Regions from separate parts of the Pseudomonas sp. WS 5071 genome, predicted to be linked through region 2. Evidence: predicted binding sites of a transcription regulator. Region 2 holds the regulator's gene; each other region holds the start of a gene.
The links. The regulator sigma-54, encoded in region 2, starts transcription at its own class of promoters, with help from an activator protein. The targets are predictions, from matches to a motif close to ANTGGCATNNANNTTGCTNT.

Region 1 (2,270 bases), on a different contig from region 2:
TTGCCGAGAATTTCGCCCAGCACTTCTTCGAACGGCACGCTGACAAACAGCACGCGCTGCGAGCTGCCGTACTTCTTCCATATATAGTGCGCGACTTCCATTACGCCCAGTTCATGGGCCCGGCCGCCGAGGTTGAAGAAGCAAAAGTGGCTCATCAGGCCGCGGCGCATGATCTGGTAGGCCGCGACCGTAGAGTCGAACCCGCCGGACATCAGCACCAGCGTCTGCTCCAGCGCGCCCAGCGGGTAACCGCCAATGCTGTCGTGCTGGCTGTGAATCACAAACAACCGTTGGTCGCGAATTTCGATCCGGACTTCGATTTCCGGGTTTTTCAGCGAGATTCCGGCCGCTCCGCACTCGCGACGCAGCTTGCTGCCCACATATTTCTCGACATCCATCGAGGAAAACGGGTGCTTGCCCGCGCGCTTGCAACGCACCGAAAAGATCTTGCCCGCCAGCGAATCGCCGAAGTGCAGTTTGCACTTCTCGACGATGTCGTCGAAGTCACCCAACGGGTACTCATCGACCTGCAGAAAATGCGCGATGCCCGGCATGCAGCTCAGGCGTTCGGTCATCTCTTTCAGGGCTTTGGGGTCGCTCACACGCGTTTGCAGCTCGATGTTGTCCCACACACCACTCACTACCACAGCCGGGTCCAGATCGCGGAGCACGGTACGGATGTTTTTGGCCAATTGACGGACGAAACGCATCCGAACCGGGCGGCTCTTGATAGTGATCTCGGGGAAGACTTTAACGATTAGTTTCATGAAAACAGCGCGCGAGCAGCCTGCCAAAAAAGGGGGGCGCGGATTATAGCGGAAATTGCTCAAGGTTTAACCAGTTATCGTACAAACGGTTTTGGCCGCACCAAAATAGAGCAAAAAGGCAAGTTTTCGCTTCATTTGAGTGCGGTTAAAGGCATGAATCGGTAGGCTGCACCGCTTACCTGCCTGAGTTTGGCGCATTACACCCAAGTCAGGGCACTGGCATGCAATTTGCTCCCTTGTGAGGCAGGTTGCCTTGGCAGAGTATTCTGCGCCGGCATCAAGCACATTACTAAGGGCGCACCACTACTTACCCGCCCGAAGCCACCCCGGAGGACATATGTCGAAGTCGGTTCAACTCATCAAAGATCATGACGTCAAGTGGATTGATCTGCGCTTCACGGACACCAAAGGTACTCAGCACCACGTGACCATGCCGGCCCGTGATGCGCTCGATGAAAACTTCTTCACCGACGGCAAGATGTTCGACGGCTCCTCCATCGCTGGCTGGAAAGGCATCGAAGCCTCCGACATGATCCTGCTGCCAGACGACAGCACAGCGGTTCTGGACCCGTTCACCGAGCAGCCTACGCTGATCCTGGTGTGCGACATCATCGAGCCTTCGACCATGCAAGGCTATGACCGCGACCCGCGTGCCATCGCTAACCGTGCCGAGGAATACCTGAAGTCCACCGGTATCGGCGACACCGTATTCGTTGGCCCGGAGCCTGAGTTCTTCATCTTCGACGAAGTGAAATTCAAGTCCGACATCTCCGGTTCCATGTTCAAGATCTACTCCGAACAAGGTTCGTGGATGTCCGACCAGGACGTTGAAGGCGGCAACCGTGGTCACCGTCCAGGCATCAAGGGCGGCTACTTCCCGGTGCCACCGTTCGACCACGACCACGAAATCCGTACCTCCATGTGCAACGCCATGGAAGAAATGGGCCTGGTTATCGAAGTTCATCACCACGAAGTGGCAACTGCTGGCCAGAACGAAATTGGCGTGCAGTTCAACACCCTGGTGAAAAAGGCTGACGAAGTTCAGACCCTGAAGTACTGCGTACACAACGTGGCAGACGCCTACGGCCGTACCGCGACCTTCATGCCAAAGCCTCTGTACGGCGACAACGGTTCAGGCATGCACGTGCACATGTCCATCTCCAAAGAAGGTAAAAACACCTTCGCGGGCGAAGGCTATGCCGGTCTGTCCGACACTGCCCTGTACTTCATCGGCGGCATCATCAAGCACGGTAAGGCCCTGAACGGCTTCACCAACCCGTCGACCAACTCCTACAAGCGTCTGGTGCCAGGTTTCGAAGCGCCGGTCATGCTGGCCTACTCGGCACGCAACCGTTCTGCCTCGATCCGTATCCCTTACGTGTCCAGCCCTAAGGCTCGCCGTATCGAAGCACGTTTCCCGGACCCGGCAGCCAACCCGTACCTGTGCTTCGCAGCCCTGATGATGGCGGGTCTGGACGGCATCCAGAACAAGATCCACCCAGG
Region 2 (2,270 bases):
GCCCTACGGGTATGTGCAGGGTCGCTTCGATTTTGTGGAGCAGCTTTTCTACGGTAAGAATCACACTCACGTTAGTGATTTTGTCGAAGTGACGCTCCAGCCGGTCCAGTTTTTCGCCGATGTAAGTGCGCAGCGGTTCGGTCACTTCCAGATGCTGTCCACTGATGTTGACTTGCATATAGTTTCTCCTTCGATGCCATTACATAAAGCGGCAGGCTGGCAAGCCTGCCACTGAAACGCAGTGGCCCGTTGCTTACATCAAACGCTTACGCTCGCTAGACGGCGCAATCCCAAGGGATTCGCGGTACTTGGCGACCGTGCGACGGGCTACCTGAATACCTTGTGCCTCCAGTAAACCAGCGATCTTACTGTCACTCAACGGCTTTTTCTGATTTTCAGCCGCGACCAGTTTTTTGATGATCGCGCGGATCGCCGTGGACGAGCATTCACCGCCTTCGGAGGTGCTTACATGGCTGGAGAAAAAGTACTTGAGTTCATAGATACCGCGCGGGGTATGCATGAATTTCTGGGTGGTTACCCGTGAAATGGTCGATTCGTGCATGCCGACGGCTTCTGCAATGTCATGCAACACAAGCGGCTTCATGGCTTCATCGCCGTATTCCAGAAACCCGCGCTGATGTTCGACAATTTGTGTCGCCACTTTCATCAGGGTTTCGTTGCGGCTTTGCAGGCTTTTGATGAACCAGCGCGCTTCTTGCAGCTGGTTGCGCATGAAGGTGTTATCGGCACTGGTGTCGGCGCGTCGCACGAAACCCGCGTATTGGGCATTGACCCGCAGGCGCGGTACCGATTCCTGATTGAGTTCTACCAGCCAGCGTTCGTTGTCCTTGCGTACGATGACGTCCGGTACAACGTATTCAGGCTCAGTGGACTCGATTTGCGAACCTGGACGCGGATTAAGGCTTTGTACCAGCTCGATGACCTGGCGCAGCTCGTCTTCCTTGAGCTTCATGCGGCGCATCAGCTGGCTGTAGTCGCGGGCGCCCAGCAGATCGATGTGGTCCGTTACCAACCGCTTGGCGTCGTCGAGCCAAGGCGTAGTTGCAGGCAATTGGCGCAGCTGCAACAACAGGCATTCGCCCAGATTGCGTGCGCCGATGCCGGCCGGTTCGAATTGCTGGATACGGTGCAGGACGGCTTCGATTTCATCGAGCTCAATGTCCAGTTCCGGGTCAAAGGCTTCGAGAATTTCTTCGAGGGTTTCGTCGAGGTAGCCCTGCGTGTTAATGCAGTCGATGAGGGTCACGCCAATGAGCCGGTCGGTGTCCGACATGGGCGCCAGATTCAACTGCCAGAGTAAATGGCTTTGCAGGCTTTCACCGGCCGACGTGCGTGTAGTGAAATCCCACTCGTCATCGTCGTTGCTGGGCAGGCTGCTGGCACTGGTCTGGTAAACGTCTTCCCAGGCCGTATCGACGGGCAGCTCGTTGGGAATGCGATCGTTCCATTCACCTTCCTCCAGGTTATCCACAGTGGTTGCGGACTCCTGTTGATAGGAGGGTTCTTGAATTTCGCTGGCGGGTTTTTGCTCAATGTTGTCGGCCAAGGGGTCCGAATTGTCGAAGTCTTCGCCTTCTTCCTGGCGTTCGAGCATCGGGTTGGATTCCAGGGCCTCCTGGATTTCCTGTTGCAGGTCCAGGGTCGACAATTGGAGCAGGCGTATGGCTTGTTGCAGCTGAGGTGTCATTGTCAGCTGCTGGCCCATTCTCAGGACTAGCGATGGTTTCATGGCAGGGGCTTAACACCTTATTCGCCGGCGCGCATGGCGCCATCCACTACAAGGGCGCGTGAGCGCCAAACATAAGCAAATTATATGCCTGAAACCGTAGCGTTTGCCTAGAGGCGTTTACAATTCGTCAGGCTGGCCGGAGCAAATTGAAAACACCTTCAAGGCATGTACAAGCGTAAGGGCTTACAAGCGGAACTCATTGCCCAGATACACTTCTCTCACCAATTTGTTGGCCAGAATCGTTTCAGCGTCGCCTTCAGCAATCAGTTGTCCGTCATTTACGATGTAGGCAGTTTCGCAAATATCGAGTGTTTCACGAACGTTGTGATCGGTGATCAGCACGCCAATGCCTTTGGCCTTGAGGTGGTGAATGATCTGCTTGATGTCGCCCACGGAGATGGGGTCAACACCGGCAAAGGGTTCATCGAGCAGAATGAACTTGGGGGCGGTAGCCAGTGCGCGGGCGATTTCCACCCGGCGGCGCTCGCCACCCGACAGGCTCATGCCCAGGTTGTCGCGG
Region 3 (2,270 bases), on a different contig from region 2:
CACGCTTCCTCGGCATTGGCCAGGGGCACCACCAGCGCACGCCCCGCGGCCCGCGCCGCCAGTGCAGCAGGCAGCACGCCTTGCACCGGACGAATCGCACCCGACAGGGCCAACTCGCCTAAAAACTCGACGCGTTCCAGCGCCGTGACGGGCAGTTGCCCACTGGCGGCCAAAATGCCCAGCGCAATGGCCACATCAAAACGCCCGCCGTCCTTGGGCAGGTCGGCGGGCGCGAGGTTAAGCGTGATACGGCGAGCCGGAAAGTCAAAGCCGGAATTGAGGATCGCACTGCGCACCCGGTCCTTGCTTTCCTTGACGGCGGTTTCGGGTAAACCGACCAGCGTCAACGCGGGCAAGCCATTGGCCAGATGCGCTTCGACGGTAACGACAGGCGCCTCGACGCCGACTTGGGCACGGCTGTGAACAATCGCCAGAGACATGACTCGTTCCTTGAGTGGGCAAAAAGCGCATCCTGCGCGAATTGACGATCAAGGGGAGGGACTCAATGGATACGGGATGTGAATGCGCGTAGCGACTCACTTACTCCGCAGGCGGCAGCAAACGGGCTTCCATCTCGGCCACTTTGGCTTCCAGCGTTTCAAGGCGGGCACGGGTGCGCGCCAGTACCACCATCTGGCTGTCGAACTCTTCGCGACTGACCAGATCCAGCTTGCTGAAGCCGCTTTGCAACAGGGCTTTGAACTGGCTTTCGATTTCGTTACGCGGCAAAGCCGTGTCGCCACTGAACAAACGTGAAGCCTGGCCACTCAGGGCATCGAGAAAATCTTTGGGCGCGAGCATGGGATTGGTCCTTAAAACTGATGGCGGCGAGTGTATCACGGGGTTTCACCCCTTACGGCGATGGGGGCATTGCACATTTGTTGAGCATGCCATCCACCTCCTGCGCACTGTTTTCGTGCACAAATTCCGCGCTTAATCCGGCCCTCTTTCCTGTACGCGCGATAACCCTCTGTAATTGCTGGATTTTCCAGACATGGCAAGGTTTCTGCTTAGACGGTGATGACTCATGCACTGATGCAGTCGCTGTGACGAAGGCAGTGCGGCAGGTGGTTCAAGGATGTTTTCGTCACCCGCGGTTAACTCAAGTTGAACGGCCTGATGAGGGCTGACGACGCGTTACAAAGCCAGACACTGCGCTTAGACTTGGGCCGGGTTTGTTTTCCTGGGGCAAGTCCACCAATTCGGGAGAAGTTTCATGAAGCTAGTCACCGCTATTATCAAGCCGTTCAAGTTAGACGACGTGCGCGAGTCGCTGTCCGAGATCGGCGTGCAGGGCATTACCGTTACTGAGGTCAAAGGCTTCGGCCGGCAGAAAGGCCATACCGAGCTGTACCGCGGCGCGGAATACGTGGTCGATTTTCTGCCAAAGGTGAAGATTGATGTCGCCATCGACGACAAAGATCTTGATCGGGTTATCGAGGCGATAACCAAGGCTGCCAACACCGGCAAGATCGGTGACGGCAAGATATTTGTGGTCAATCTGGAACAGGCGATTCGCATCCGTACCGGCGAAACCGATACCGACGCCATCTAAGCCGCCAAACCCCAACGCCCCAGGAGAAAACACTATGACTCTGCGTAAATTCGCAGGGCTCGGAGCCCTGTTGTCTGTCGTAATGCCCGGCCTGGCCGTGGCGGCAGACGAAGTGGCAGCTCCAGTCCTCAATTCCGGCGATACCGCCTGGATGCTGACCGCAACGGCTTTGGTGCTGTTTATGACCATTCCCGGCCTGGCGCTGTTCTACGGCGGCATGGTGCGCTCCAAAAACCTTCTTTCTGTGATGATGCAGTGCTTCGCCATTACGGGTCTGATCAGCATTCTGTGGGTCATTTATGGCTACAGCATCACGTTCGACACCACGGGCATGGAGCAGGGCGTCACCAATTTCAACTCGTTCATCGGCGGCTTTGGCAAAGCGTTCCTCGCAGGTGTCACGCCAGACAGCCTGACGTCGTCTACGGCGCTGTTCCCGGAAGCTGTTTTCATCACCTTCCAGATGACCTTCGCCATCATCACTCCGGCGCTGATCGTCGGCGCTTTCGCTGAACGCATGAAGTTCTCGGCCATGCTGATCTTCATGGGCGTGTGGTTCACCCTGGTGTATGCGCCCATCGCGCACATGGTGTGGAGCGGCAACGGCGGTCTGATGTGGGACTGGGGCGTGCTCGATTTCGCCGGCGGCACTGTGGTGCATATCAACGCCGGTATCGCGGGCCTGGTGGCGTGCATTGTGCTCGGCAAGCGTAAA

Region 1: glnA (glutamate--ammonia ligase) is a predicted target of sigma-54. The motif match lies at 983-1,002, and genes of this name have one in related genera.
Region 3: glnK (P-II family nitrogen regulator) is a predicted target of sigma-54. The motif match lies at 994-1,013, and genes of this name have one in related genera.

The regions. Positions count from the first base shown of each region.
Region 1 covers NZ_JAAQWY010000018.1:37,530-39,799, forward strand. The annotation lists gene thiI (tRNA uracil 4-sulfurtransferase ThiI) at 1-767, opposite strand, end outside; gene glnA (glutamate--ammonia ligase) at 1,105-2,270, shown strand, end outside.
Region 2 covers NZ_JAAQWY010000005.1:77,568-79,837, forward strand. The annotation lists gene hpf (ribosome hibernation-promoting factor, HPF/YfiA family) at 1-178, opposite strand, end outside; gene HBN61_RS04410 (RNA polymerase factor sigma-54) at 254-1,750, opposite strand; gene lptB (LPS export ABC transporter ATP-binding protein) at 1,934-2,270, opposite strand, start outside.
Region 3 covers NZ_JAAQWY010000007.1:17,262-19,531, reverse strand. The annotation lists gene HBN61_RS06045 (YifB family Mg chelatase-like AAA ATPase) at 1-440, opposite strand, end outside; gene HBN61_RS06040 (accessory factor UbiK family protein) at 541-801, opposite strand; gene glnK (P-II family nitrogen regulator) at 1,217-1,555, shown strand; gene HBN61_RS06030 (ammonium transporter) at 1,590-2,270, shown strand, end outside.